One region of the Peribacillus sp. TH16 genome, then DNA from elsewhere that is predicted to be linked to it. Evidence: riboswitches for the same ligand, from Rfam matches in the RefSeq annotation. Region 1 holds a riboswitch; the other holds the start of a gene.
What was found. A riboswitch is a leader RNA that binds a small molecule or an ion and turns the genes downstream of it on or off. The one in region 1 is predicted to bind thiamine pyrophosphate.
Positions count from the first base shown of each region.

Region 2: linked by a shared signal. The riboswitch ahead of JFV29_RS21160 (ABC transporter substrate-binding protein) and the one ahead of tenA (thiaminase II) in region 1 are both predicted to bind thiamine pyrophosphate.

Region 1 covers NZ_JAEKEM010000002.1:249,274-265,429, forward strand. Annotated here, with positions in the region: gene JFV29_RS01210 (hypothetical protein) at 1-90, opposite strand, end outside; gene JFV29_RS01215 (thiazole biosynthesis adenylyltransferase ThiF) at 830-1,849, opposite strand; gene JFV29_RS01220 (thiazole synthase) at 1,846-2,613, opposite strand; gene thiS (sulfur carrier protein ThiS) at 2,615-2,818, opposite strand; gene thiO (glycine oxidase ThiO) at 2,833-3,957, opposite strand; gene tenI (thiazole tautomerase TenI) at 3,959-4,570, opposite strand; gene JFV29_RS01240 (CbiQ family ECF transporter T component) at 4,611-5,387, opposite strand; gene JFV29_RS01245 (ABC transporter ATP-binding protein) at 5,404-6,873, opposite strand; gene JFV29_RS01250 (ECF transporter S component) at 6,886-7,470, opposite strand; gene tenA (thiaminase II) at 7,483-8,166, opposite strand; TPP riboswitch at 8,319-8,447, opposite strand; gene JFV29_RS01260 (acyl-CoA dehydrogenase family protein) at 8,663-9,814, opposite strand; gene JFV29_RS01265 (SDR family NAD(P)-dependent oxidoreductase) at 10,036-10,782, opposite strand; gene JFV29_RS01270 (AMP-binding protein) at 10,836-12,473, opposite strand; gene menB (1,4-dihydroxy-2-naphthoyl-CoA synthase) at 12,493-13,293, opposite strand; gene JFV29_RS01280 (MaoC/PaaZ C-terminal domain-containing protein) at 13,313-13,714, opposite strand; gene JFV29_RS01285 (acyl-CoA dehydrogenase family protein) at 13,733-14,887, opposite strand; gene JFV29_RS01290 (sigma-54 interaction domain-containing protein) at 15,173-16,156, opposite strand, start outside.
Region 2 covers NZ_JAEKEM010000009.1:1,468,798-1,484,953, forward strand. Annotated here, with positions in the region: gene JFV29_RS21145 (ABC transporter ATP-binding protein) at 1-629, opposite strand, end outside; gene JFV29_RS21150 (ABC transporter permease) at 613-1,395, opposite strand; gene JFV29_RS21155 (thiamine-binding protein) at 1,392-1,676, opposite strand; gene JFV29_RS21160 (ABC transporter substrate-binding protein) at 1,688-2,692, opposite strand; TPP riboswitch at 2,824-2,933, opposite strand; gene JFV29_RS21165 (protein-glutamine gamma-glutamyltransferase) at 3,155-3,982, shown strand; gene rarD (EamA family transporter RarD) at 4,145-5,074, opposite strand; gene JFV29_RS21175 (amidohydrolase) at 5,154-6,755, opposite strand; gene mbcS (acyl-CoA synthetase MbcS) at 6,901-8,484, opposite strand; gene JFV29_RS21185 (alpha/beta-type small acid-soluble spore protein) at 8,619-8,825, opposite strand; gene thiI (tRNA uracil 4-sulfurtransferase ThiI) at 8,908-10,119, opposite strand; gene JFV29_RS21195 (cysteine desulfurase family protein) at 10,116-11,264, opposite strand; gene ezrA (septation ring formation regulator EzrA) at 11,599-13,293, opposite strand; gene hisJ (histidinol-phosphatase HisJ) at 13,462-14,265, shown strand; gene refZ (forespore capture DNA-binding protein RefZ) at 14,280-14,924, opposite strand; gene JFV29_RS21215 (GAF domain-containing protein) at 15,078-15,557, shown strand; gene JFV29_RS21220 (sensor domain-containing diguanylate cyclase) at 15,599-16,156, opposite strand, start outside.

The DNA.
Region 1 (16,156 bases):
TTGGTAAGCTATGAATGCCGGACGAATCTGCTCCACAAATGTATCAGCATCTCCAGATAACACCCAGAATACGATTATTTTCGTTGACACCTGCTATTAATCCGAACCAATGATTATACCAAGGTTTGAAACAGACGCCAGAACACCTTTAAGAATATAGCCGCCTTCTGTAGGTTCTGCGCTTAAGTTCAGCTTTTCAAGCCCTGCTTAATATTTCAACAAGTTAGACTGTCCTGTTGCACCTAACAGTTCCCATTCTCAAAAGATGACACCAATTTACTTTTTATCACTTCATTATTAGTTACAGATATACGTAACTGCAGCAAGGTGGCACCAGATACAAAAAGCTGTAGTCATGCATACTTTAGCTGTTTCCTCTTCTACATGCATCTCATCTAATAAGATTTCCTTTTGCGTCTTATTAATAGAAGAAAGTAAACCAGCTTTCCCTAGCTTTTTTATATAAGAAAGGTACACGGCAAGTGTATAGAGGATTAGTCAGCAGTGATATGAGAGGTTTTAAATAAGTAGGACTAGCATAGGTTGAAAACTAGGAGAAAAAGGATATCTGCTAAATTCGTTTTGTTATGCAGAAACTCTTTTATTTCTTTGGTTCAATGAACCTGAAAAAGGCACACTGATGTCAGACAAAGACGTAGGCTTTTCACGCTTAACAAGGTTTCCATCCCCTACTTGACCACCTAAGCAATAATATCGGAGGTAAATATATGCTAGTTTTATGGGTGATTGATAGCTTGAAATAAACGGATAGCACATCTTTGCCTAACACTCTTTCAGTGTGAATTTTCATTTTACTGACTGCAATAATTTAGCCTAAATAGCGATGATACAACGATTTTGCTTCTGCGATTTCTTTTGTTCCATGAATCAGGGCCCGACCATCTTTAAAAACAACTAATCGATGAGGCCCGATTGTGAATGAAAGTAAATATGGATTTCGAACGATTTTACCACCTTGAGCAAGCAGATTTTTTTCAAGTTGCACTAAATCTCTTTCAAACTTCATTGCTGGGCGAATCTGGACAGACTCCCTCCCGCATAAAACCGCTGTTTTTGTTTGATTTAGATAAGAAAGGTGTGGGTAGGTTCGCTTTGACCCACATGACAAACAGCTGTCTTTTTTTAATTTCTTTACATTTATGGCTGTATGCTCATTTTTCCAAAGGTCAAATGAAACGATTTTATTTCTAAGGGAATCATAATCTTCCACAAGAATTTTTAATGCTTCAGTCAGTTGATAAGCAACAACCGTTTGAACGGCGGGACTAATAATTCCAGCCGTATCACAGGTTAATCCACCAATTGGAACCGTTTCCAGCAAACAATTCAAACATGGAGTTACTTCTGGGACAATTGTGTAACTTATTCCATAGCTCCCCACACACGCTCCGTAAATCCATGGAATTTTGAATTTTTGTGATATATCATTAATCAGCATCCTTGTATCAAAATTATCGGTGGCGTCCAATATTAAATCGACTCTGTCAACGAGTCGCTCCAGTTCCTCCACTGACACATCCAACACATGTGATTTTACAATTACATCTGAATTTAGCGCTTTCAATCGATTCTCCGCCGCCACTGCTTTTGGCATTCTTTTTTCAGCATCTTCCTCACAATAAAGTTGCTGTCTTTGAAGATTACTCCACTCCACATAATCTCTGTCAACAATGGTCAGTTTTCCAATTCCTGCTCGCACAAGTCCTTCAGCACTTCCCGTACCGAGAGCCCCTGCTCCAATCACCAAAACGTGTTTCTTAGAAATTTTCTGTTGCCCTTCGACTCCAATTGGTGAAAAGAGTTCTTGGCGTGAATAACGTTCATTCATCCAATGCTCATTCCTTCAACTGGACTGCTTGCTATAGCGTACTCATTTTTTTCAATTCTCCCTGCTTCATACCCTAAGCGCCCTGATTCAATAGCAAGCTTCATTGCTTTCGCCATTTTGATTGGATCTTTGGCACCCGATACAGCTGTATTAAGCAATACACCATCTGCCCCTAATTCCATGGCAATCGTTGCATCCGATGGTGTTCCAATTCCAGCATCAACAATTACCGGAACATTGGACTGTTCAATAATAAATCGTAAGTTTAGTCGGTTTATAATACCTTGGCCTGATCCAATTGGAGAAGCTCCAGGCATAATCGCATGACATCCTACTTCTTCTAAACGTTTAGCAAGTAACACATCATCAGAAGTATATGGTAACACTATAAAACCTAGCTTTACTAATTCCTCTGCTGCCTTTAGTGTTTCAATCGGATCAGGCAATAGTGTTTTTTGACAACCAATCACTTCTACCTTTATCATGTCACAAAGCCCAGACGCCTTGGCAAGCTGAGCTATTCGGACAGCTTCTTTGGCCGTTTTAGCTCCTGCTGTATTGGGAAGAAGTGTATATTTTTTCAAATCAAGCTTTTCTAAAAAATTTGGTTGGCTAGCTTCAAAAATATTCATTCTCCGAACTGCAAATGTTAATATTTCAGTCTCTGAAATCTCCACTGCTTGCTTCTGAACATCGAAACTTGAATATTTCCCAGTACCTAATAGTAATCTTGAAGAAAATTCATAAGAACCAATTTTTAACATATCATCCGCCTCCTACAAAATGTACAATCTCAACTTTGTCTCCATTTGACAAACGCGTTTCATTCTGATATTCTTTTTCTAAAATTTCATCATTTAATTCCACAATCACGACTTTCTGATGTAAGCTAAAATGCTGCAATAACTCCGCAACAGTTGACTCATTAGCAGGAATTTGTATTTTTTCTCCATTAATAATTAATTCCAATTCATTCACCTCTATTATGAAAAAATTGTATTTATCGAACGATCCACTCGAAAAGCAGACCATTCAGAATTTGCCTTTCTTTCAACTATATCTGCTATAAGTACACCCGTAATAGGAGATAGTAGAATTCCATTCCTAAAGTGACCCGTTGCAATAAAAAGTCCATTGTATGCTGGATGTTCTCCAAAGTAAGGTAGGCCATCTCCTGTTTGAGGACGTATTCCAGCCCATGCTTTTTCCCACTCCGTTTCTTTAAGTGCTGGAAGCAGATGTGTTGCCTTTTCTATTAATGTTGAAATTCCTTCGATACTTACCTTTTGGTCAAAAGTGTGAGCTTTAACCGTCGCACCAACAATGATTCTCCCGCCAACTTTAGGTACAAGATAGCACCCATGTGAAAAAATCGTTTTTTCAAGCAATGGACGATTAGTCAAAACTGAAAAGCACTCGCCTTTTACGGGATATGTATCAAGCTTTACCCCGGCCTTTTCTAGAAGAAAATTGCTCCATGCTCCACTTGCTACTATTACATTTTCACTAAAAAATTCTCCTATATTAGTGACCACACCTCTTACACACGCGTTTTCAATAATCAAATCAGAAACATGTACATATTCCTTTATATCAGCGCCTAGAGCAGCAGCAGATTTAGTAAAAGCGAGCGACAACCTAGAGGCCGAAACTTGTCCATCCTTTGGAATATACATACCACCTCTAATCTCATCAGAAAGAAGAGGCTCCTTTTTTCTTATTTCAGCAGTTGTAAACCATTCCGCCTCAAGCCCGGCTTTTTGCTGGATTTTGATCATGTTCTTCAAATCTGATTCTTGTTCACTAGTAAGTGCTACCTTAAACATTCCTTTGTTAACTAATTCAATATCAATCCCGCTTATGTCTTTTAATTCTTCCGACAGCTCGGGAAACATCCCCCTGCTTTGTCTTGCTAATGTAAAAAGCGGGTTATCAGATTCTAACTCGGATTGCGCTCCTAACATCCCGGCAGCTGCACTAGATGCTTTACTAGCAAGTCTATCTTTCTCTAATAAAAGGACTTTTTTACCTCGTTTAGCTAATTGATAAGCAATAGACCCTCCAATTACACCACCACCTACAATGATCGCATCATATATGGAATTCATCTTATATCTCCTTTCCTAAAGACCTTGCATACTCTTTTGCAGATTGTATTGGATTTTCCGCTTCTAGAACACCTGACATAACCGCGATCCCTTGTGCACCTGAATTTAGTACAAGTTGACTATTAGATGGTGTTATTCCACCTATTGCAATAATAGGTAGTTTGATATTCATCGTGATTTTTTGAAGCTCCTCTACTCCCTTAGGAGCGAGACCTCGTTTTGAGTTTGTTTCGAAAATATGGCCATAAATCGCGTAATTGGCTCCATTATGGAAAGCAGCCTTTGCTTCATCAAAGGAATGAATAGAGCTCCCAACCCTGATTTCTGGAAATGCTTGCTTTACGACTCTGACATCTAAACTATGAAAAGCCAATTGCACACCAAAAACCTTCATAGCCCAAGCTACATCCACTCGGTCATTAATAATGATTTTAGACAACGGAATCTTTTTTTCATGTAATAAGGTCACAGCTTTATAGAGTTGTGACGCACTCATCTGCTTTTCTCTAAGATAAAAGAAATCAACATAATCCTGAATGTTTGAAGCAATCTCAACAAACTTTTCAATTGGCTGTTTCCCAGTAGAAATAATATGCAATTCTTGTGCATTCATACTAAGAACTCCTTAACGATAATAATCAATTCTTCTTTAATCAAATTGATAAATACGGAAATTGGACAGATAGATAAAACCCTGCCAACAACAAGATGACAAAATACAGAATGAACCCATGGTCATTTTTAGAAAACCCAAATTCATAATAGTATGTTCGATTCCTGGTATCTGAAAATCGTTTGGCCTCCATCGCAACCGCAATCCGGTGAGCCCGTCTAATACTTCCGGATAACAACGGAATGGAGTAGGCTTTCATTTTAAAATATACGGATCTTATTCCTTTTTTCCTTTCGACGCCACGTACCCTCATCGCATTCCGTATCGTTTGAAATTCCTCCAACATGATAGGAATAAGCCTTAACGCCGCCATGAAACTATAAGCATATTTAGGTTTAAGCTTAACTTGCTGCATTAAGGAATAAAACAGGTTGACAGGTCTCGTCGTTAACGAAAAAGTTAATCCAAGTACCGCAAAAAGCAAGGCTCGAAAGCCAACCAATAATCCCCTCATGAAACTCTCTTCCGTAATCGAAATGAGTCCCCACTTAAACCAAAGTGTTTCCCCTTGTCCGAATAATATAATTGCAGAAGAAGTAGATAAAAAAATGAAACAAAAAGGAATTGATAGGAGTAAAATACGTTTTATCGGATGACCGGAAAAACACAAAAATAAAAGTAAAACACCCATGGTAACGTTAATCATATAATTTAGGTCTTTAATAAATAACGCCACCATACATAACACAATTAATACAAAAAGCTTAAGGCTTGGATTAATCTTATGGAGCCATGTTTCTGCACTCGAAACATTCACTTACACGACACCCCTTCTATAGTGATAAAACTTCGGTCTCTAAAAACGCTAGTTGCTTGCTAATCTTTTCATCACTAATTACTTTCCCATCCTTAACCGTCCAGATCCTAGTTGCAAAGTTTTTTGAAATATGATCATCATGGGTTACCATAATCACTGTAATACCCCGCTTTCGATATTCCTCGAACCATTCCAGTAAGGCAAAGGTATTTTTCGAATCTTGGCCAAAGGTAGGCTCATCTAAAAGAATGATCTTTTTTTCTTTCACTATTGAAGCCGCTACACTTAATCGCCGCTTTTGACCCATCGATAATTGAAAAGGATGTTTATCGCGATGGGCCGTAAGGTGGAACACTTCAAGCAGTGCATGAACTCTCTCTTCTATTTCTTGAGGAGGCTTTTTGTCAATTCGTAATGAATAAGCGATTTCTTCATATACAGAATTCGCAACGAATTGAAACTCAGGATTTTGAAAGACAAACGTCATGTAATCTGTTAGATTTTTCACCTTTTTAATCGAGGTTCCCATCAAATCATAATAACCATTCGTTTTAATGAACTGCATCAGTGCATGCAAAAGCGTACTCTTGCCCGCTCCATTTTCTCCGCTGATGACAATCCATTCCCCTGAGTGGATCTGCAGCTCTTCAACCATAATTTTTTCTTCCTTTTTTCGGAAACCTCTAAAACCTTGCATTTGCATAATGGGACCGCCATCATTAACTTCCGTTTGTTCACGAATGGGTGCATGGTCATGAATATACTCATCCCAAACACCAGGGAACCAGATTCCATGTTCTTTCATTTTGTTTTTGTATAATGAAAGAATGTTGTCTTTGGGACCATCAGCAATGATTTGACCGTTATCGTTAAAAAGCACTATTCGTTCGATAAATTCTAAAACATGGTCAATTTTATGTTCAACGATAATAACGGTCTTGTCTTTGCCAATTTCCTTTAAAACATCCCAAATTTCTTTTGTTCCAACCGGATCAAGCATAGCGGTTGGTTCATCTAAAAATATCACTTCAGGTTCAAGTGCCAATACTGACGCAATCGCTAAACGCTGTTTCATCCCGCCTGATAATGTATCAATACTTGTATGGATATCATCTAAGTGTAATCCTACCTGCCGGATATGATTGTGAATCCTTTCATTCATTTGCTGCTTAGGAACGGAAAGGTTTTCAAGGACGAAGGCAATTTCTTCATCTGCAAATGGCATACAAAACTGACTATCTGGGTCTTGAAAAACATATCCCCATGAAGAAGGGCTCTCCAGTTCTTTCGCTTTCATCGGGACTTCAATGGAATGTGGGATCAGCCCACTTAACACTTGCAAAAGTGTAGACTTTCCACATCCGGACGGTCCCAACAATAGAACTTTTTCACCTTTATCAAACGAGACGGATAAGTCCTTGAATATCAAGGACTCATCACCGGGAAACTTCAATCTTAACTTTTCAACAAGAGCTATTCGTTCCATACTTATCAACCTCTACTTTTGATCCAGTGCAGCATAATCCTTACTTGATACTGGACGAACTAGATTAGTTACTCCTGTTGCTTCTAATACTTTTACTAGATAGTAAGCAAATACACCAGCAAAGAAAATTGACCCGATAAATCTTGCAATCATAAATAATAGTAAATTCCAAAGAGAGAGGGCACCAATTTCTCCGTATGCAAAATCCATGAGGACCGATCCTACACATGAAGCTATCGCCGCTAATACAGCAACCGACATATTAAACTTTTTATACCTGAACGCCATAAACACCAGTTCCGCGAATACTCCTTGTACAACTCCATATAAGAGTACGGTTAATCCCCACGGTGAACCTAAAAAGAATTCACCGGACGCTGCCGCGATTTCTGCCAACAGAGCCACACCCGGTTTCCTCATAACTAAAAAGGCAACGGGCCCTGCTATAAACCACATTCCATAAATTAATTGATCTACATGTAACCCTAATGGTTTAACGGAATAATATATCGAACCCCAAAGGATATAAACTATTCCAAATGCGACGGCAATCACGATTGTGACTAAAATATCCGTTAATTTCAACCCTTTTCTCATTGTCAATCTCCTTTATACTTCTAATGTTTCCTTATGCACTGGCCAAGTTTCTAAGCGATAAGCCATTTCCCAAAATGAGTATTCATATTGACTGCTAAGGATAAAATGCTCTTTCATTCTTTCTTTGTCTTCTTCCGTTACTTTTTCAGCGATCTCATCAAGTCTCGCGATTTGTTCTTCTACCAACGTACGGAACCATTCTCCTCCGTATGCCGCAATCCACTCTTGATAAATTGGCTCATCAGGTATACACCCTTGCAGTTTTTCACCTATTTCATAGTACAGCCAGTAACACGGTAAGATGGCCGCAATCACATCCCCTAAATGGCCAGAATACGCGGCACGATACATATGGGATGTGTAGGCATAGGCAGTAGGAGCAGGCTTAAAGTTTTTCCTTTCTTCTTCTGTAATACCTAATCTCTCAGAAAAATTTTCATGAAGCTTTAATTCAGCTTCATATGTTCCTTGTGCATGGCTTGCTAGTCGACTAGTTGTATGTAAATCTGTTGCTTTGACTGCACCTAAAGCTTGAACTCTAGCAAAGTGAGATAAATAATATGCATCTTGCATGACATAAAAACGAAAACACTCTACTGGCAATGTGCCATCTCCAATTCCTCTAACAAACGGGTGATTGAAGCTTGCTTCCCAAATATGATCTACTTCTTTACGAATGACCTCTGAAAATTTCATTTTCTATACCTCCAAATTTGTATTTTATTAAGCAATGAAACTGGATAAATAATGATTGGTTACCTATAATCACCTCTTTTGAGCAAATAAAAAACCACTTCCTTTACCGACGTAAAGAAAGTGGTTGTACTTGAAATAATACATAAACGTATTGTTTCATGACCCCACTTCCCTACGCTGGTGTAAACCAGATCAGGTTCTAAGGGTCTTAAAGTTATACTTTAATCTCAGCTTCTGCGGTAAAATTGACTTTTACCTGTAAAGCACCCCTAGTGGTACAAATTGTATATTTAGTTCATTTGCCTTTATATTAACACGTTCAATCTAATTGTCAAACTTATTAAATAAAGTTTTTTTTAGTAATGTATAAAATCCAACGATATGTTAAATAAAAAATCGCCTAACATACTCTTTGGAAATCGAACTTAATCACATAAAAAATATTCTCTATTAACCTTAAGCAAAGTTTATTTTACTATTAATCCTGCTTTCCTAATTATCGTTGGTACTGTTTATGAAGCTGAGCCGCTATGATATTCTTTTGGATTTCGGATGTACCTTCATAAATTCTCGTAATACGTGCATCACGATAAAAACGTTCAATGGGAAATTCAGAAATGTAACCAATCCCTCCATGAATTTGGAGAGCCTTATCAGCTACACGATTATACGTTTCTGAACCAAGTAACTTGACCATAGCCGCATTTTTAATGACGTTCTTTTTTTGATCAACCATCCATGCAACGCGATAGGTCATGGATCGAAGGGCTTCTGTATCTAATGCCATATCTGCCAAGTAATGTTGAATAATTTGTTGTTCGAAGATTGGTTTGTCGAACTGAATTCTCATATGAGCAAAATCAATCGACATCTCAAGTAATTTTTCACACGACCCTAGGTTTCGTGCTGCCATTCCTGCACGTCCATTCGCCAAGATTTTCAGGGCATTCATATACCCTTGCCCCTCTTCACCCAATACATTCTCAACTGGAACTTCACAATCCTCAAAGAAAATTTCAGAAGAATGTGAACCATGAAGGCCCATTTTCCGTTCGATTTTTCCTAGTTGAAATCCTGGGGAGTCTTTTTCGACGATAAAAGATGTGATTCCTTTTGCACCCTTAGAAGGATCTGTAACAGCCATTACTGTAAACACATCTGCGATTGGAGCATTAGTAATGTAATGTTTGCTTCCATTCAGGATATACTTTTCGCCCTTTTTAACCGCTGTTGTTTTCAGATTTGAGGCATGTGAACCTGCGCTTGGTTCAGTTAAAGCAAAAGCGCCAATTCTGTCACCTGATGCCATGTCAGGTAAATATCTGCGTTTTTGTTCTTCATTTCCCATCTCTACAATTCCAACGCCGCCAATTCCCGTATGTCCGCCTATTACTGTTGTATAACCGTTATGTGTTCTTCCCAACTCCTCTAGAATGGCGCATTTCCCAACCATATCAATGCCTAACCCACCATATTCTACAGGAATACTAAGGCCAAACAGTCCCATTTCTTTCGATTTCCCCATAATGATTTCTGGGATTTCATTGCTTTCTTCAATTAACATGGCATGTGGTTCTACTTCGTTATCAATAAATTCTCGGATTCCTTGTTTTAAAATTTTGATATCGTCTGAAAATTCAAAATTCACGGTATTTTCTCCCCCTTCTATTGGTATTAGGTTTAATTCCTTAACCCGATTTCTTTTACATATAGGAGGATACTATTCTCCTAAGCTTCGAAATAATACAAATGGCTATCAAATCAAACAAAATCAACCTATTTGACCCACTGGGTGATTAAAAATCCTAAGAAATATTTTCAGGCTATAGTTTTCCTTTTTGTGATTACCATTTAATCAGTTTCATAAAGTCAAACCATGGTTAAGCCGCCATTGACGGAAAGAGTTTGCCCAGTTACATATCCTGCTTCTTCCGAAACAAAATAGGCCACAGCACCGGCAATATCTTCTGGTTGAGCTAAACGACGGAACGGAATCGCTTTCTCCAAAGCTCCAGCTATTCCTTCATTGTAAGAACCAATTTCTTGAAATAAAGGCGTGTCGGCTGGACCTGGCGCAATACAATTGATGTTAAGCTTATGACGTGCCATTTCTCTTGCTATTGTTTTCGTGAACGCAATGACCCCACCCTTAGCAGCCGAATAGACGGCCTCACCGCTAGATCCGATTCTTGCTGCATCCGACGCAATATTGACTACCTTTCCGTAACCGTTTTCAATCATAAGCGGTAAAATTTCCTTACAAGTATGAACTTGACCCAGTAAATTAATATCGATAATCCTTTTCCAAGTGCTTGGATCACTTTTTAGGAAAGGTTCTACTTTGTCCCATCCTGCATTATTAACCAATACATCAATCTTTTGATAAAGGCTCACTGATTCTTCAACTGCTTTTTTCACACTCTCTAAACTCGTTACATCACAATAGACGGCCTTAGCTTCATAACCCGCTTGCTCAATTAAAGAAACAGTTTCTTCTGCGTTTTTACTATTGATATCGGCCACAACAATGTTCATATTTCGAGAGGCTAATGTTTTAGCAATCTCTCTACCAATTCCGCTTCCTGCTCCAGTGATAAATGCTACTCGGTTATTCATCATAAATCCCTCCATTTTTATCATGAAATTGCTATTGGTTACATTAACTGGTCCTATATTTTGTCTTGTATCTTTTCGTTTATCATTTCCCGAAGACGGAACTTCTGGATTTTCCCGCTAGGAGTACGCGGAAAATCATCCATGATTTCAAGTTGTTCTGGCCAATATTGTTTGGCCAAACCTTTTTCATATAGAAATTTCTTTAATGATTCCATTGTAATCGGGCTCTTCCCTGGTCTTACGCTGATACATGCACATGCTTTTTCCTGAAGCCTAACATCTGGTACAGCAATGACCTGCACGCTTGAAATATCCGGGTGTTCATATAATACGTTTTCTACGTAAGCGACTGGTATATTTTCACCTCCACGAATGATAATGTCTTTGTTTCTTCCAGAAATCCTGATATATCCTTCTTCATCCATAATTGCTCGATCACCGGTAATGAACCATCCGTCCTTATGTTCTGCAATGGTGTCATCAATCCTCTTCAAATACCCGACAAATAGGGCAGGACCCCTAGCAAGTAAATCACCTTCTTCATTTGGAGCGCAGATCTTTCCTTCAAAATTCACTACTTTCAACTCCATTTCCGGAAATGGAACCCCATCGGTATTTGTCAGTTTTTCTGCTGAATCTTCAAGTCTCGTCAAGGTCACTAGGCCATCTTCTGTTTGTCCCCATCCTGACAATATTTTGAACCGTACTTTTTCCGCCGCATCTTTCACCAACTGCCTTGGAATCGGGGCGCCTAAAGCTACAAAGACTCGGAATGAGTTAAGATTGTACGTTTCTATTCCCTCCATTTGAATCATATCTTGCAGAAAGGGAGTCGCACCCGCTGTAAACGTTATCTTCTCCTTCTCAATCCATTCAATAAATTCATTCGGATTCCAAATGTCTTGATAAACACCTGTACCCCCAAAATGAGTTGGTAGCCTCACCCCATAACCAAATCCAGTTTGATGAGCAAATGTTGACGCCATGAATAGGACGTCATCGGATGTTAAATGTAAATGGTCAATCCAGTAATTCGTTGATACACAAAGAGTATTATGTGTATGCATGACTCCCTTTGGACTCCCCGTCGTTCCCGATGTAAAGATAATTTCGGTAACATCATTTGGGTCATGTATGATTTCATCCAAAATGGATGCATCCATCCGCTCTTCCCAAGGTTCCTCAAGCAAAGAAGAGAAAGATTTCATCCCATTCGGCACTTCGTTCCCTATCACATAAATATGTTCTAATGAAGGCCATTTATGGCTTAGCCTCTCAATCATGGCAGGATAATAAAAACCTCGGAAACTATCTGGAACAACGATCATTTTAGACTCTGCCATTTCGACCATATAGCCAATTTCCCGATCACGATAAATCGGAATTAAGGGATTGCTTATGGCGCCTATCCTTGTAACCGCATAATGAAGGATAATGAACTCATTCCAATTAGGCAGTTGAAAAGAGATAACATCTCCTTTTCCCAATCCTATATTCAAAAGGCCTAAAGCGATTCGATCAACCAACTTACCGAGTTCCTTGTAAGTAAAACGGCTTTTTTTATCAATAATCGCTATTTTATCTGGATCCTTCTCTATCGCATCATTTAAATAATCTAAAATCGTTCGATTTGGCCAAATACATTGATATTTTTCCACATATTCTTGACTCAAAATCGTATCCAATTTCACTAGTTTCCATCCCCCCTCATTACCTTCTGAACTTTTTAAAATCTACTGGCCGCTTTTCTAGGAAAGCATTCTTTCCTTCTTCCGATTCTTGCGTGTTGTAAAACATCGCTAGACTGCCCATCGATAGCTGAGAAATCCCTTGGATGTTTGCACTATCAGCATTAAAGGAGTATTTAAGCATTTTAAGCGCTGTCGGGCTCTTCTCGAGAATCTTTTCCGCCCATTCTTCTGCTGCTTGTTGCAGCTGTTCTGCGGGAACGATTTTGTTCACAAGTCCCATTTCTTTTGCTTCTTGTGCAGTGTATTGTTCACACAAATACCAGATTTCCCTTGCTTTCTTTTCACCGACAATTCGGGCTAGATAAGCAGAACCAAATCCGGCATCATAACTTCCTACCTTAGGCCCACTCTGGCCGAATTTTGCCGTTTCAGATGCAATCGTTAAATCACAAACGACATGAAGGACATGCCCACCTCCAATAGCAAATCCATTAACCGCTGCAATAACAGGCTTTGGGATATTGCGGATTGTTTGGTGTAGATTTTCAATTTCCAACCCCATCCCTCCCCCTAAACCTCCAGAATAATCATATCCACCTTCTTCTCCTTTTTCTTTTTGATCTCCACCGACACAAAATGCCTTCTCTCCAGCTCCTGTCAAGATTACCGCGCCAATACGGTTATCGTCCCAAGCATCACGGAAGGTCCAAATTAATTCTTGAACTGTTCTTGCACGAAAAGCATTGTAGACTTTAGGCCGATTCATTGTAATCTTTGCAATCCCATTGGTTTTTTCATATAAAACATCTGTTAATTCCATCGTATTAATCCCTCCATTGTCATAATAGTTTCAGAATAATTTTCCCTTGAATCACGTCAATACGAAGTTCATTCCTCAATCGAACTTTTATTGTGATCCAATTTCGCTGTACATTCACATCAATAATCTCTATCTCTGCTGTAATCGTGTTGTCGATTTGAACTGGATGTATGAACACTAATTCCTTTTGTATAATGACACATGGTCCACCTGGCAACTCTTTACTGATTGCCTCTGTTAGGAGACCTTCGCTTAAAATTCCTGGGACCAGTGAGCGACCTAAATCTTTACTGAAAAATTCCGGGTCATAGACATCATTGAAATCCTGCGTTAACAAACTCCAGCGCTTCACATCATCCTCTGTAAAGGTTCTTTGCACTCTTGCAATTTGACCGATAAAATAGCAATCTACCTTTTCCATACACTACAATCCTCTAGTTTAATATGATCTGAATTCTTTTCCAATAATGTCTTTTGCAATGACCATCATATTGGCTTGAGCAGTTCCATCACCAATTTCTAAACCAATGACGTCACGTAAACGTTGCTCTAGCGGCATTTCCTTCGTATAAGCATAGTGGCCGTTCAACAGTAAACATTCATGAATGGCATCTACACTATATTTTGGACCTAACCATTTTACTGAAGCTGATTCTTTACTATGGTTCAACCCTTGATCACGAAGCCAAAGTCCTCGATAGGCTTGCCACTTCACAAGCTCTAACTGAGTATAGTGAGTCACTATTGGGAATGAAACTCCTTGATACGTTGCCAACGGCTTGTTAAAAGAATGTCTAACTTTCACATGTTCGATGGTCTCATCAATACTTTGTGAGGCAGCCCCAACACATTGCAATCCAATTAAGAGCCGGCTTAGATCAAACCCATTCATCACCTGGGAAAAGCCTTTATTCTGAAGACCGATCATATACTCTTCTGGAACTTCTACATCGTTTAAATAGATAGAACCTCTGCTAATTGGAATATTACCCATGTCTTTGTAACCTTTGCATTCAACTCCTGGAAGATTGGCAGGAACTATAAAAGCGCTAATTCCCCGATTTCCTAATTCAGGTTCTGTTTTTGCAAATATAACAAAGGCATCTCCACATGTAGCTACGCTAATTCCTGACTTTTCTCCATTAAGAACATATACATTCCCTTTATGTACTGCTGTTGTTTTAATCCCGCCTGCATCCGTCCCTGCCGATGGTTCTGTAATAGCGATGCCGACAATTTTTTCCCCGCTCGCAATTTTGGGAAGCCATTCTTTTTTCAATTCCTCTCTAGCGTGATTATTGATAATTTCACCTATTAACGCATTCAACATCACAGCATAGGTTAGATTGAAATCACCTCGTCCTATCTCCTCCGCAGCAATCCCCGTTGTCACACAGTCGGCACCGCTACCGCCATACTCAACTGGAATCCGCAGGCCATTTACGCCTAACTCCCCAAGCTTTTTCCACAAGTGTCTTGGAGTAATCTCTTCTCGATCCCACTTTGTATAGTGAGGAAGCAGTTCCTCCTTCGCAAATTCTTTCAACATTTTACGAAAATAATCTTGTTCTTCTGTAAAGGAAAAATTCAACATATTATTACCTCCTTTGTTATGTTTAACGAAGTTACAAAACAATCTATTCACGGGCTATCTTATGATCTAAGTTAAGTAACTTCATCCTTTGTCAATCTATTATTGCAAGTTGTGTGCCAACTTATTTTTGCTGCATATCAGGCTTCATTTAATATCGTTTTCGCATTTTTAATTTTTTTCGCAATCTTGCAAATCAAATATGCGAAATCAAAAAAAGAACACACTTCTAAAGTGTGTTCAAAGGCTAACTTGATTTATATTTCACTTATCAACTTTATAGTAACGTTATTTCAGCTTGTACTTCGCAATTTTTCTATATAAGCTCGCAATATGAATTTTCAGCTTTTGAGCGGCTAAAGAACGATCTCCATCCGACTCTGTTAACGCACGCTGAATAGCAGATATCTCAGCTTTCCCGACCACCTCATCCAAGCTAATTGAGTAAGAAATTCCCAGTTCCTCTACCTCATCATGCAAAGTTAAATTAGGTGTAAAATATAAAGAGTCCAATGTTAAAGTCCGTCCCTCTACGATATTCATACCTCGTTCGATAATTGCTTTAAATTCACGAACGTTTCCGGGCCAGCTATAATTTGAAAGCCATTCTTGGAGTTTAGGCTCAATTTCTCTAACGTTACACCCTAATTTTTTATTAAAATAATCGATAAAATAATAAGCTAACGGAAGAATATCTTCCGGCCGTTCCCTTAATGAAGGAATTTTCAATTCAAAAACATAAAGACGGTAATATAAATCTTGCCGGAATTTTCCTTCTTGAATAAGGGTTTTTAGATCTCTGTTCGTCGCCGCAATAATACGGATATCGACATTCTTACTCCCTGTTCCACCGAGTCTTTCTACTTCCCTTTCCTGTAAGACACGTAAGAGCTTGCCCTGAGCCTGATAAGGCAGTTCAGAAATCTCGTCTAAAAAAAGGGTACCATTTTGAGCTAATTCTATTTTCCCAGGTTTACCTTCTTTTTTCGCACCGCTAAATGCCCCAGCTTCATAACCAAAGATCTCCGATTCAAATAATTCATCTGGTATTGCAGCACAATTGACCGGAACAAACGGGTGTGATTTTCTTGTACTCAAACCATGAATCGCTTGAGCAAACAGTTCCTTACCTGTTCCAGTTTCTCCGGTAAGCAGCACTGTTGAACTACTGGTAGCAATTCTAGCTGCCAGCTCTTTTATCCGTTCAATCGCTTGGCTTTTTCCAACAATCTCTTCAAAGCCATATCGACTTTGACTTCCAGTTTTTTTCTT
Region 2 (16,156 bases), on a different contig from region 1:
TTGATGACAGTTGCTGGTTTTGCTGATAACACGTATATTCTATCGGAAAGGAAAACCGCTTCATCAATGCTATGCGTAACAAAAAGCACCGACCTCCGATTTTCTTCCCAAACAGACATCAGCCATTTTTGCATTTGCAATCTTGTCAGTTCATCCAAGGCAGAAAAGGGTTCGTCCAGGCACATCAATTCCTGTGGACTTAAAATACTTCGAATAAACGCAGCTCTTTGCTTCATGCCGCCAGATAATTCGTGCGGATATGCTTTCTCGTACTCTTCTAATCCGGCTTTCATCAATAGAGCTTTTGCCATTTCTTTATCTTTAACCCCCGAAAGCTCGCTTCCTAGCAAAACATTTTCTAATACCGTTCTCCAAGGTAAAAGGGATGGCTGCTGAGGCATATAGCTTATATGACCCTTTAAGCCATTTATTTTTTTACTGTCCAGTGAAATGATGCCATGATGCGGCTTCAAAATGCCCCCGATTAGGTGAAACAATGTACTTTTCCCACTGCCAGATGGCCCAAGGATGGTTACAAACTCTCCATCATCCACATAGAAATTTATATTCTCTAAAATATTCTGTTTACCATCGAAAGAATAGGAGACATCTTTAATTTGCAGCTTCATCCTTTTCACCCTCCTTTCTCTTCCATGAAACAAAGTATCTTTCAAGTATGGTAATGATTCCAAAAAAGAGAAGACTCAGTCCCATAATGATAAAAATGGAAACAAACACCCGATCTGTCCTAAATGAAGAGGATGCGAGCGTCATATAAACACCTATCCCCGATTTAGCCCCAAGCCACTCCGAAATAACCGCCCCCATTACACTGTAAGTGGCCGAAATTTTCAGTCCGGAGAAAATGAACGGAATCGAGTGAGGAAGTTCTAGCTTCCAAAATAGTTGCATTTTCCCTGCTCCCATCATCTTGAAATAATGCTTAAGTTCATAAGGAGTCTGGCGAAAACCGTCCAATGAAGCAACAGCGAGAGGGAAAAAACATACGAGAGAAATCACAATCAGCTTCGGCAGCATACCAAAGCCAAACCAGATGACTAGAAGCGGCGCCAAAACGATGATAGGAATATTTTGTGATAGAATGAGAAGCGGATAAACCGCATCTTTTACACCAGGAAAAAGGTGTAAGAGAGCAGCAATTACTAAGCCAATACAGCTTCCAATAAAAAAACCAGATAATGCAAGGTTAGTAGTTGATATAAGGTGTCCAAAAAGGCTATGAAACGACTCTATTCCCTCGATAAAAATGGCTGATGGAGCAGGAAGTAGCCATTTTTCAACCTTTAATAAGCCTGTTGCTAACTCCCACACTATTAGCAACAATAATAAAAGAAAGAAGGGAGCCCCCTTCTTCCAAATCTTTCTTCCGCTCATGGCCGATATTTCTCCGTTAACGTATCCATCGTGATTCCGCTAGGCTGGTACAATATTTTCACTTGGGAAATGACATTCGGCGAACCTATTTCAATCATTCTCACATTCATTTTTTCTATAACGGCCAGAAGCTCAGAAAGCTCACCTTCCATTGTTGTTTCAAGCGGGTGCACCTCGTACTTGACACCTGATTCATCGATGATTTTGATCGCTTCATCGACTAAGGGGATGACATTTTCCCCTTTAGGAATAATTTGTATACTAATTAATGAGTTTGCCATTGTAGTTCCTCCTATTGTGGTAAAAATTCATTGGTAAATGCTTTCTCAGGATCGAAATCACCTTCAAGAAGATTATTTTCAGTCATCCACTCACTATAATTCTTCCAAATTTCAAGCTTTTGTTCACCCCATCTAGGAGCATCATCCTGATACTTAGATGCAAGCCACTTCTGGCTTTTCTTCACTAGCTTTTTATCTAGATCTGGTGCAGCCTTGATTAAAATGTCTGCCGCATCATCAGGATTCTTAATCGCAAACTGGTACCCTTTCGAAGTTGCCTCTACGAACGCTTTAACAGTATCTGGATCCTCTTTAATCATCTTTTCATTTGTGGTCAAAACAGGCGTATAGTAATCGAGCTTATCTGAGTAATCAGTTAAGTAAACCATATTCAGCTTTTCATTTCGCAATTCAGCCTCAATACCTGTCCATCCATAATAAATCCAAGCGAAATCAATATCTCTTTTCACTGAAGTGAAAAAATCCGAGTCGCCTGTATTTACTATTTCCACTTTATTTACATCCGCATTATCTTTTGTCATGAGAGATTCGATGATAGCCTTTTCAACTGGAGACCCCCAGCCACCATACGTTTTCCCTTCAAAATCCTTAGGTGTTTTAATATTTTTAGCCACAGGAGAAGCGAATCCTGAGGTATTATGCTGGATGACAGCCGCTAACGAAACAATCGGCACGCCTTGCACGCGAGCCTGTGTAATGCCCTCCTGGTAGCTCACGCCAAATTCTGATTTCCCTGAAGCCACAAGCTTATCAGCTCCTGCCTCACCTGGCATGATAATTTCTACATCCAGGCCTTGTTCTTTAAAATACCCTTTTTCCTTCGCTACATACAATCCTGTATGGTTTGTATTCGGTGTCCAATCGAGAACAACCGAAACCTTTTTTAATTCTTTATTGTCTTCATTTTTACCTGCTTCTTCCTTTTCAGTAGTGCCGCCAGCACCACATCCAGCTAAAAGGAATAACAAAGTTATCAGTGGCAATAATTTATTCACTATTTTTCCTCCTACACATTATATAAGGTCCATATGCCGAAACTTTATTGGGTGCCAGTCCCCATCCAAATAATAGATTAAAAAACAAAAACGCCCGAGGATGAATTCGGACGTTAACATACAAAACAGAAAGTCAGTCATGATATGTTCCCTCCGCTGGCATCATCCAGATCAGGTTCAAAGAGTCAGCATCTTAAGGACGCAATCTCAGCCAGCAATACCGGCTCCCCTACATTTCTTGCACATATGAACTTTTCTCTCTCATTATATCAATTCATACAGAAAAGGGAATACTAATTTGCTTCTTCTAACGATGGGCCATTCTGATCATCCTCAGTAATAGGAATAAAATTTGATCAGTATTGTTCAGCAACTCATATAATAATTATTATTACACTGTAGATAGTTCTTGAACTACTTGAATTAATCATTTAATTTTGTGACCAAGAGGTGGATATGATTATGATAAAAATTAATCAAAAATGGTTAGATGTCAGTCAAATCCAACCAGGTATAATATCTGAAAAAGCATTAGAAATTCTCCAATTAATGTGGAAATATCCGAATATTTTTGTATATAAGACAATGGAAGATCTTAAATTCGATATAGAGATGAGGCTGCAAGTCAATAAAGCTGCTGTTTCGTTAGATAAGAGTAATCCTGAATTTACAATACTCGAGGATTCTGTATGCAATGAACAATATTGGCGACTTACAAAAGATGGAGCATTTGAGCTTAAACCAAGCGTACCCCCTCATCTGGCACTTGAGGATATTTTCATAAACGGAAGTCTTTACGCTTTCGAATGCGGGACAGCGATTGTCATTGTTTTTTTAAAAGCTGTTTTAGATACGGTTGGTCCTAAGAATTTTGACCGTCTTTTTTCAGGCCTTACTCTTTATGACTGGCACTATCCGCAGAATTTGATTCTTCGAGTTCATGAAGGGACGGATTATGTACCAGGCGACTGTGTTTACTTCAAAAACCCAGATTACGACCCGAGCACTCCAGAATGGCAAGGGGAAAATGCGATATTCCTTGGAGAAAACCTCTTTTATGGCCATGGGATTGGGATTACCAATCAACAAGGAATCATCGATGAATTAAATAGCAATAGAAAGTGGAATGCCATCATATCAGCGTTCCTAACAAAGCATATTGTAAGCATAAATAGTTCCCACTATAGTCAATTCAAGCCAAATATCCCCCGTAATAACTCCGTGTCGCTTCATGACTGCCTATCCAATATAATTGTTTCTGAAATAGGCTCGAGAACTTTTCTAGCGTAGGATTAACCGTTTCTCTTATTAAAGATATAGATTTTGAATCACTTTTCGTTTATTTTAATAGCTTGTGAAACTCGACACTGACTAACAATTTTTTTCAGAGTGACGTGTATCACTATAAAAAAAACGCTTGGGAAATGGATTTCCTCAAGCGTTTTTTTCTTTTTATGCACCAAAGTTTCTTTTTTCTTTAAACCTACGTGTCCCTGCCTTCCCCCATTTTGTAATGGAAAGCGTATAAACCACCAAGGCAGACCAAATGAATAAAAAGGCTAAAAGATGTGCTTTTGTAAAACTTTCATGATAGACAAATACCCCGATTAACAAGGTTAAGGTTGGAGCAATATACTGAAAAATGCCAAGCATCGATAACGGTATCTTTTCTGCCCCTTTTGCAAAATATAATAGCGGTAGAGCCGTGGCAATCCCACCGCCAACTAACAGCAAGCTTGTGCTCCCTGAGGTTAAAAATTGTGATTCGGATTGGAACATCAAATATATCAAGTAACCTAGAGCAAGAGGGGTTACCATCATCGTTTCGAGTGTCAGTCCGATTGCTGATTCTGCCTTTATCATTTTTTTTGCCAGACCGTATAACCCAAATGTCATGGCTAAGACTAGAGAGACCCAGGGGATCGTACCGAAATGAATACCAAGTATCAATACACCGATTCCTGCGAGCAGGAACGACACAATCTGTACCCCGCTCAATTTTTCCTTTAAGACTATTACTCCCAACAAAACACTGACTAGCGGATTGATATAATAGCCGAGGCTCGTGTCGAGAATCCGGCCCGAATTAACAGCCCATATGAACACTCCCCAATTAGCTGTAACAAGCAGTGATGCCGTAAGCAATGCCGCGAATAATTTGGGATTTCCCATTATGTTTTTGACATAATCAAGAAATGCTCCCCATTTTTTCATAAACATCAATAAAACAAGCATGAAGACGAAAGACCATAACACCCGCTGAGCTAAAATCTCTATTGCACCGACTCCCTGAAGGAACTTCCAGTAAATTGGTACGACTCCCCACATTAAATAAGAAAGGGCGGCATATATCGCCCCTTCTTTTTGTTCATTTATTTTCATAACCTGCCTTCTTTCTAATTACATTCCTTTATCGAAATCCTATTAATATTTTGCTTACCTATTTCATGTTTTGCAACTGTTATTTTTTATCATACATTATTCGGTCATCAATGACCGTCATGACCGCTTCAACTTTCAGAAGATCATCTGGCTCTATAGCTAAGACATCCCGGTTAAATACGGTAAAATCGGCGTCGTATCCCTTTATGATCTGACCACGCCGGTTTTCAAGACCAATCGCAGCCGCACTGCCTTTTGTATAAAGCGCGAAAGCGTCATAAACAGACAGCCTTTCATCCATGCCGTACACTGTTTCATCATCACTGTTAATCTTTTTCCTTGTAACAGCTGCATGAATCCCCAAAATTGGATTTAATGGTTCAATCGGTGCATCTGACCCTCCCGCACAAATGATCCCCAGCTTCAAATACGTTTTCCAGGCATAAGAGGATTCCAATAATTTTGCTGAAACCTTTTCTTCGACCCATGGAAAATCGGACGGTACGAAACCTGGTTGAATATCAAAGATGACCGGTAGTTTTGCCGCACGCTCCAAGAGTTCTGGGCGAACAATCTGTGCATGTATAAGCCGGTCCCGAAGACCCTTTTTAGGTGGAAAAGCTTCAATCACATTCAGGACATAATCAAATGCGAGATCACCAATGGCATGAACAGCAATCGGCATATCAGCCTGCCTTGCTTTTTGCACCAATTCCTGCAGTTCCTTTTCAGTGAAAATAGCCACACCATTCGTATCCTGTTGATCTTCATAAGGCTCACTCAACAGGGCCGTATGTCCTCCTAATGAGCCATCGGTAAATATCTTCATACTATCGAATTTAATATATCGGGTGCCTTCTTGATACCGCCCACCGGATGCCAGCATCTCTTCAAATGCTTGGTGATGAACGAGCAAATTGGCACGAAAGGTCATGTTTCGGCCCTCAATGACCGATTTAAACGCCTGATAAGTCGGCATGAAGCCATTGTAGTAAAAAAGATCCTCTGTATGCCCACCAGTCAAACCAAGCTTATATGCGTCTTGTATGGCCTCTGTAAGCGCGTTTTCGATATAGCTCTGGTCAATGCCGGGAAGACGGTCTAACACAAGGTTCTGGGCCTGATTTTCTTTAAACAAACCATTTAGACGCCCATCGGGATAACGGCAGATTACTCCGCCTGACGGTTCTTCTATTTCTTCTGTAATCCCTGCTTCTAAAAGGGCACGAGAATTAACGACCAGGGCATGACGACATACTCGTTTTAATACGATTGGATGCTCTGTAGATATGGCATCTAGTTCATCTCGTAGAATCAATTCAGAACTAGGCCATTCATTTTCATTCCAGCCCTCAGCAACAATCCACTTTCCAGACGGTGTTATTTCGCACTTTTTCTTTACGGAACTCATGATGGACTCCCGGCTATTCATCAAAGAAAGGTCTAAACGGAGCAGTCGTTCACCATGCCCGACCAAATGAAGATGACTATCCACTAATCCCGGCAGCATAGTTTGTCCTTTTAAGTCGATTTCCCTGGAAATATTGTCAGCATATTTTTCTTTTATATAGGCAAGCCTGCCGGTATCAACGATCACACCATTGTCAGTGAAGACTGCCTCCACTTGATCTTCTTCTTTTATCATCGTATAAATCGACCCATTGAACCATAACGTTCCCATCCCCGTTTTACACTCCTTATTAAATGTTTCGTAATATGCAGTAAGTGTAACATCTCATTTCATGAATTCCCATATTTTTGATTTTGAAAAATCCTCTGTTATTAAAAAAAACGCCAGCCGGAGGGCTGACGGTAATGATTTTGATTTATTTATTAAGAAGTGTCTCTTCTCTTTTCCTTAAATCTACTCGTTTGATTTTGCCGGAGGTCGTTTTAGGAAGTTCTTCTAAAAATTCAATCTTCCTTGGGTATTTATACGGCGCTGTCAATTCTTTTACATGCTTTTGCAGTGTCTTAATTAAGTCTGGGCTGTTCGGATCTATTTCGTCTATTAACACGATGTACGCTTTAACCACATTTCCGCGTATTTCATCAGGACTGGCTATAACAGCACATTCTTTCACATATGGATGTTTAACGAGTGCATCTTCTACTTCAAATGGTCCAATCGTATATCCAGAGCTGATGATGATATCGTCAGAACGACCTTCAAACCAGAAATAGCCTTCTTCATCCATTTTCGCTTGATCGCCAGTTATATAGTAGTCACCACGGAATTGCTTTGCTGTTCGCTCTGGATCTTTAAAATATTCTTTAAAGAGAGCCGGTGTATTTACATGCACAGCAATATCCCCTACCACACCAGGAGGACAAGGCTTACCGGTATCATCAATGATTTCTACATGATTGCCCGGAGTTGGTTTGCCCATTGAGCCCAGTTTAATTTCCATGCCTTTTGTTACACCTACCAACAGTGTGTTTTCAGTTTGTCCATATCCATCGCGGACTTCGATATGAAAATGGTTTTTAAAAACCTCAAACACTTTTTGGTTTAAAGGTTCCCCCGCTGATACAGCACTATGAAGATCGGATAGATTATAGTCGTCAAGGTTATCCACCTTGGCCATCAGACGGTATTCTGTTGGTGTACAGCATAGCGCATTCACTTTGTAGTCCTGCAGCAACTGTAGATATTTTTTCGCTTCAAACTTTCCGTGATAAGCAAGGCCAGTTGCTCCTGTGCCAAGAACCGCCAAAAACGGACTCCAAATCCATTTTTGCCACCCAGGTCCAGCCGTTGCCCAAACCACATCTCCTTCACTAATGCCCAGCCAGTTTGCTGCAGACGTTTTCAGATGGGCATACGCCCATCCATGTGTGTGGACGACTCCTTTGGGATTTCCTGTTGTTCCGGAAGTATACGATAAGAAGGCCATATCCTCACTCTTTGTAGCTGCCATAGGCAGCTGATCAGATTCCGCGTCAGCAAGCTCATTCAAATCAAGCCAATTCTCCATTTGTTTTCCGATTGAGAATTTAAGAAGGTTTTCCGCTCCCTTTACTTCATCAAATTCATGAGTGTATTCATGATAACTAACAATTCCTTTTACATCACCGTGATTGATTCGAAACTCCAAATCCTTCGCGCGGAGCATTTCAGAACACGGAATAACAATCATGCCGATTTTCAAAGCGGCTAAATACACTTGATAAGCTTCTACTAAACGTGGGATGATGATAAGGACCGTATCACCTTTCCCAAGCCCCTTTTTCTGGAAGGCATTCCCGATTTTATTTGCACTTTTTATTAAGTTCTCATATGTAAGTTGTTTTTTGTCTCCGGATTCGTTTTCCCAAAGTACAGCAACTTTTTCTGGATTTTTTGCAAAATGTTCCATTTCACTCACTAAGTTGTAATGTTCCGGAGCTAATAAATCTTCACGTTTCATTTGCTTCCCCTCCAATAATGAACTCTTAGTACCTACTCATTATACAAGATACTTCTCTAATATATCTATGTATTTTTACAAATAAATAAAGAGAGCGGGTTAAGAACCCGCTCTCTGTAGCCATATTTATTAAATTATCGTTTGTATCCTCCGCCTAATTGTTGTTCAGCCATTTGAACAAGGCGTTTTGTGATTTCTCCACCAACTGAACCGTTAGCGCGAGATGTTGTATCGGCACCAAGTTGTACGCCGAATTCTGAAGCGATTTCGTATTTCATTTGTTCTAGAGCTTGTTCTACTCCAGGTACCAATAATTCGTTTGAGCTGTTGTTGTTTGCCATGTGTTTTTCACCTCCTTGTGATTATAGAGTGTGTTAAAACACATGGCTTCATTCGTACTTATTTATTGGTAATTCTAGGATATTAAAATAAATCTTCCATTGCTTCTTCTTTATCGAATGTCTGCCCTGGTGTAACCGTCAATACTTCTGTGTCCGACACCGCTTTTGCTATTAACGATTCGAAGTCAACGAAGCTTTCATAGTAATTGACTTTTTCACGTTTCGGTTTTGTTTTAGGACTTGCTGGCGTAAAGACCGTGCAACAATCTTCGTATGGAAGATTGGAAATTTCAAAGGTATCGAGCTCTCTGGCAATTTTGATGATTTCCGTTTTATCCATTGTAATCAACGGACGTAGAATTGGTGTATTCGTCACCTCATTGATGGCATACATGCTGCTCATCGTCTGACTCGCTACCTGTCCAAGGCTTTCACCTGTGATCAGTGCCATTGCTTCTTCTTTTTCACGGATTTGATCGGCTACTCGCATCATTAAACGACGAGTTGTCGTCATAGAATAGTTCTCTGGAATCTGTTTTTGAATTAACAGCTGAATTTCCGTAAACGGAACGATATGCACTTTCATGCTGCCATTTATCTCAGCAAGCTTGCCGGCCAAGTCAATTACCTTTTGACGTGAACGCTCGCTTGTGAAAGGAGGGCTGTAAAAATGGATGGCTTCTACATCCAATCCACGTTTCATGGATAGGAATCCGGCAACAGGGCTATCAATCCCTCCTGAAAGCATCAGCATTGCCTTTCCGCTTGAACCAAATGGAAGACCACCAGCTCCCTGAATGATCTCACCCGTTAAATACACTGCTTCACGTCTTACTTCAACAAGCAGATTCAAATCCGGATTTTTTACATCCACCTTTAAATCTTCTGTGTTGCGCAGCAAATGGCCGCCAAGTGCCCGGTTAATTTCATCGGTATTGTATGGAAAGTCTTTATCTGCTCGTTTTGTCGTGATTTTAAACGTGCCCACTTCTTCAAGAGTATGATTAAGATAATATAACGCAGCCGTTTTCATCACTTCTAAATCACGTTCAATTTTAATCGCAGGACTTAAAGACTGGATGCCAAAAATTCCTTTTAATCGTTCAATAACGGGCTTATGGTCGACCCCGTTTAAGAGAACATACATCCGTTCCCGATTGGCTGTAAGCACAACGCCCTCGATATCCTTTAAACTCCAGCGGATATGCGCCTTCATCTTGTCCACAAAGCCTTTACGGTTTCTTTTTTTCGTAGAGATTTCGCCATAGCGAATAATTATATGATCAAATTTCATTTTGCAACCCTCATTATTTTTTCTAAATTAACGACTATTTTCTGTATCGCCGCCAGAACTTTTTCTGCTTCTTCCATTTCATTGCTATAGGTAGTACTGATTCGGATAACACTTTCGGAACGAGCTTGATTATGAAACATTGCATCTACCGTTTTGCTTACCGTTCTCTTTTTCGAAGAGCAGGCACTAGTTGTCGAAACATATATCCCATCCGCTTCAAGAGCATGAAGCAATACTTCTGATTTGAGTCCCGGAACGGAAAAATTCAAAATATGAGGTGCTCCCTCTTCAGGACTGTTAACTAGTACTCCATCCATCTCTTGCAAACCTTTATATAAATATTTATTGATTTGCTGTAGCTTATCATGATACAGCAACTGGTTGTTCATACTAATACGGAAGGCTTTTGAAAGAGCGACGATTCCCGCCACATTTTCGGTACCGCTCCTGATTTTCGTCTCTTGATTGCCACCGTGAAAAAGCGGATCGATCCGGACGCCATCACGTATATAAAGGATGCCTGTTCCCTTTAGACCGTGAACTTTGTGACCTGAAATGGTACATAAATCCACATTAGCATCACGCAGTGAAAGAGAAATCTTTCCAGCCCCCTGAACGTTATCAACATGGAAGAGTACCTGTGGGTATTCCCTCAACAATTTTCCAATTTCAACAATTGGTTGTATCGAGCCCACTTCATTATTAACATGCATAACGGATACCAAAATGGTATCTTCTCTTAAAGCATGTTTGAGATCTGCTAATGCTATCTGACCATATTCATTTACAGGAAGATAAGTAATTTCATATCCCTGTTTCGTTAATGAATGGCATGCATCTTCTACAGAAGGATGTTCAATTGCTGTCGTGATAATATGTTTCCCTCGGTTAGCACGTGAAAAAGCGGCTCCTTTAATCGCCAGGTTGTTTCCTTCTGTACCCCCGGAAGTAAAATAAATTTCCGAGCTTTTCACGTTTAATAATTCAGCAATCTGTTTTCTTGCAGCAGAAAGCAATTTTTCTGACTGAACCCCAAGCCCGTGAAGCGAAGAGGGGTTGCCAAAATAGTCAGTTGAAACCTTTATGAAAGATTCAATCACTTCTGAATATGGTTTTGTTGTTGCACTATTATCAAAATAAATCATGGGTTCACCTTCCATGTTTTTGTATCTATGATGGTCACACTTCTATATGTCGTTTCAAATGTTGTTGTTGCGACTTCTAATATTACCATAATTGAAATTGAAAGAGAATGTAAAACGCTGGTCAAACACCTGTGAAAACACGAAAGGAGAGTTGTATGGATATTGTTTTAATAGACATTAATTATATTTTCTTCTCAAAACTCGTTCTGCAAGAAATCTATCACGTTTCATACTTTTTTTAGTCAATATTTTGAATAACGAATATGAAGTTATCTTAACTTTATGTTGTTCTACCATTAATAAAACACACGAAAAAACCCGCCATAGCGGGTTTTTAGGAAAGAACTTCTTCTATATTCTCTCCAATTTTTCGTAAGCTGCCTGGATCGACCTTTTCAATAGCCGCGGCCGCTGTTTCCAATGCAGCTTGATATTCATAGCTTCGGAATTTCGCTTCTGCTTCTCTTAAGCTATCAGCAACGGTATCGTGGCTGCTGCGGTAGCGATTTCCGAATTGAATCACTTTTTCCGCTAAATACATATGCTCAATCAGCTCTTGCGCCTTTTCGTAGACCTTATTGACCTGTTCGACTGCTTTTTCTAAAAAGATATAAACAGCTGCCATGTCAAGCGGCTTTTCTTCAAGTTTGTTTTGAACGTCATCTATGCTTTCTTTTGCATCATGAAGCACCACTTTATACTCTTCAGGCAGACCAGGGATATTGCTTTTTGCAATTAAACGGCTTGTATCAAGCATTTTCCGTTTCAACTCCGCCAGTGATTCACGTGCATCCATTTCATCTTTTCTTAAAGCTTGTAATTTAACAGTAAATTCTTTCTGGTATTCCTGCAATTCGTTCAACTGTGCAGCAAGCCCTCGCATCTCTTCGCTGATAAGTGAGCTTGCCATCACATTATCCTCCATTTTCAAGACAAGCAATTGATGGCGTTTCGAAATCTGCACTATTTGCTTTTCCATTTTCCGTTGTGCATCCAACTCATTTTCAGTTAGATGATAGGTGTGTTGAACATGTATAGTCTCAACTTTGAGTTTATCGTTTTCATATTCAAGGTCACTTATCGTTTTCCTGAGGACTTCATCATTTTTCAAGACATACTGTTTGGAAAGCACTTCTTTCTCCAGAAGGTCATAAAGCACCTCAATGCTTTCGCGCATCTCTTTAATCCCTTTATCAACAGCTTCAGTTTCGGCATTTTCCAATTGTGTTTTATATAGATCCAGTTCTTCCTCAAGCCGTGAAATCTCCTGCTCGAATTGGATATGACTTAACTGATACCCCTGTCCGGACATTTCCTCATATCCATCCTTTAATTCATGAAGTTGTGAGTGCAGTTCGGATTGACTATCAACCAATAATTTTGGAAGCATCTCCATTTTAGCAGATAAGACTGCAAGCTTTTCCTTTATGGAAAGTACAAGCTCCCTTGCATTCAAATAATTCCCATTTTCAGTTTCTTCTTCATACTTTTGAAGGATCTGCAATACTTCATCCAAAGAGGCCTCTAGCTTTTCAGCAGCTTTCCCATAATTATGGCGGTGTGCAAGCAATGATTTCTTCAATTGACGGTAAGTTTCCTTAATATCCTCAATTTCTAATCTATTCTTTTCCTCACTTCCTACAAGTTCATTTAATTCGTACAGAATCTTTTTAATCATTTCTTCAATTTCATTCAGCTTGACTGTAATTTGCCGCTGTACCTCTTTTGAACGGCTGAAACGGTATTTATCGACAAACTCCTCGGCATCGAATAAAAGCTCCTCGACTTCCGGCATATGATCCGTGATGATAGCGTCCCATTCAATACGCCAGTTTTCAAACATTTCCTCTGTTTCACCAGTCATGTTCAATTGTTTGACTTTAGAAAGCTCTTCTAGCACGGGGCGGTGCATGATGCTTATTTTCCAGGATTCCAGACGATCAATCTCTTTAAAAAACCTCTTTTTGAAAAAATAACCCCAAATAATAAAAATTAAAATTAATACAATTATCCCAAGTATGTAATCCATGGTAAGCCCCCTGTTCTAGTCCTTACAGCCTCGCTCTTTTATATATCAATTTTAAAAATGTTAAATTTAATGCTTTTATGATACCATGTTAGCAATAATTTTTGATGAGAAAAAGATTTTTTTGTGGAAAATTGCTACAAAATACCGGGTTTTTGGGAGGGAATGGCCATGAAAGCTGACAGACATGTACATACTCCGTTTTGCCCACACGGCTCTACGGACAAATTCGATGAATATATTACGCGGGGAATTGAGCTAGGATTAAAGGAAATCACATTTACAGAACATGCTCCTTTGCCACGAAATTTTCAAGATCCAACACCTGAAAAAGACAGCGGTATGGAAGCTTCCATGCTCCTAGATTACTTTCAAGAGCTCCGCGTCCTGAAAGAACACTATAAAGACAAAATCCTGATCAAAAGTGGTCTAGAGGTTGACTTTATAGAAGGTTATGAAACTGAAACAAAAGATTTTCTCAATGAATTCGGCGAATTCATTGATGACAGCATTCTTTCCGTCCATTTCATAAAGCAGGAAAGCAACTGGCATTGCATCGATTTCAGTGATGATGCGTTTGGTGAGATTGCCAATAAACTAGGTTCCATCGAAGCGGTTTATGCCAAATATTACGATACCTTAGAGAAATCAATCACAGCTGACCTAGGCATCTATAAGCCAAAAAGGATAGGACATATTACACTTGTTCATAAATTCCAGCACCGATACCCACCTGCAAAAAGCTTTGACGACCGTGTTTACAGGGTATTGGATATGATCAATGAACAACAATATGCACTTGATTATAATGGAGCAGGGTTCGTAAAGCCGCTATGCCGTGAGCCCTATCCTCCTGAACGGTTTGCAAAGCGTGCCATAGACCTTGGCATCCCGCTTATTTATGGTTCCGATGCACACCAGGCTAAAGATTTAGGCCAGGGATTTGAATCGTTGATTCCAGAATTCAACGGGTAAATCACGTAAACACTTCAGGCCCGTCCCGCAAGCAGGGGCTGGAGGTCTTCGGCAATAAATAATGTATCTTGCAGAAAACGAGCGACTTCCTCAGCATATAAATTTGTGTAATAGGCTTCCTGTGGGAACACATGAAGGACCTCCATCGCATAATGGGTATGCAGGACCGGAGCCGAGAGCAGGCCCTTTAGTTGCAGCATATACAAGGGGATAGAGACCGACTGAAAACTTCTGCTTTTAATGCCTTGTTCCAAAACATATTGAAAATAAGACTTTTCCTTTGTAAAATAAGTCGAATGAATTTCCCGGTTTAAATTTGAATCGAGTGAAGATTCTCCATATATAAATCGAGCTGCCAGGAAGTTTTCTCTTTGGAATGTAAGAATATCCTTTACCAAATTCATCAAGCATTGCTTTGGACCTTTATGATCCAGCAGCGTCATGTTCGTCTCAAGGACGAGAATATACTCTTCTAAATAGGAAGTGAAGCAGAATTCTAGCAACCCCTGCTTATTTTTAAAATAGTAAGCAATATTAGCAGCATTCACTTTCGCTTTATTCGCAATATCCCGTATGGATGTCGCATGATAGCCTTTTAAATGAAATAAATGTAAAGCAGCTTCCACAATAGCTTGTTTCGTTGGCGTCTGGCGATTCATTAGGCAATCCCTCGCTTTCTTTGAGACAAGTCTTGTGGACTATTTCTGCATTGAAGAGCTTGAATCCTTTAGTAAGTTCTCGACAATTTCTCTCCAATCAATAGGCTTGACTAGAAAGTACTGTAAAAATATGAGGAAGACAGGTGAACCCTTTTGTTTAATGTCGAAATGTATCAAGGAAAAAAAGAAAAAAACTATGAACTTGTCCAAAAACAGCTCTTTGCCTTAATAGAAGATGAACCAAATCAGATAGCCAATTTCAGTAATGCCGCTGCTTTACTGAATCAATTTCTCGTTGAGATTAACTGGGTCGGCTTCTATTTACTTGAAGAAGACCAATTGGTGCTAGGACCTTTCCAAGGCCTTCCAGCCTGTGTCCGCATTCCAATGGGCAAAGGCGTATGCGGGACCTCAGCGGCCACAAAAAAAACCTTGCGCGTCGATGATGTCCATCAGTTCCCAGGACATATTGCCTGCGATGCTGCATCACGTTCTGAAATTGTCATACCCCTTATGAAGGAGGGCAAACTAATTGCCGTTCTTGATATCGACAGCCCAATTACGAACCGATTTGACGAAGTGGATCAGCAAGGACTCGAGAAATTCGCGGACATCCTAACCAAGCGTTTATAGAGTAAAAAGGGAGCGGCAATCCATGCCGCTCCCTTTTATTGTTACAGAAATCCATGTACATGAACTTTGTTTTTCCCTGAATTCTTCGCAATATATAACGCCTCATCTGCCCTTTTAACTACCTCTTTCATGTTATCTAAATGTTCTTTTGACCAACAGGACACGCCGCAGGAAATCGTCACTCTAGGATTGGATTTCTCCCAGACCTTATCCTTTACTCGTTCGGCAATGCGAACACCTGACTCTAAAGGAACACGTGGAAGGTAAATAGCTAGCTCTTCTCCGCCCCACCTGGCCCCGATATCCGTATCACGAATATTATGTTGAATGAGATCAGCGACCTGGATCAGAATATCATCTCCAACCTGATGACCATATGTATCATTAACCCTCTTGAAGTTGTCAAGATCAATCATAATGAAAGTGCCCTCTTCATCCTCTTCCATGGATTCGGACATTTTATCATCGAGATAACTCCTTGAATACAGTCGGGTTAAATGATCGGTAATGACCAGTTTTTCAAGTTCTTCACGAAGCATGGAATTGGCCATCGCCAAACTTGAGTGGTGGATAAGTGACTGTAACAACTTAAACATTTC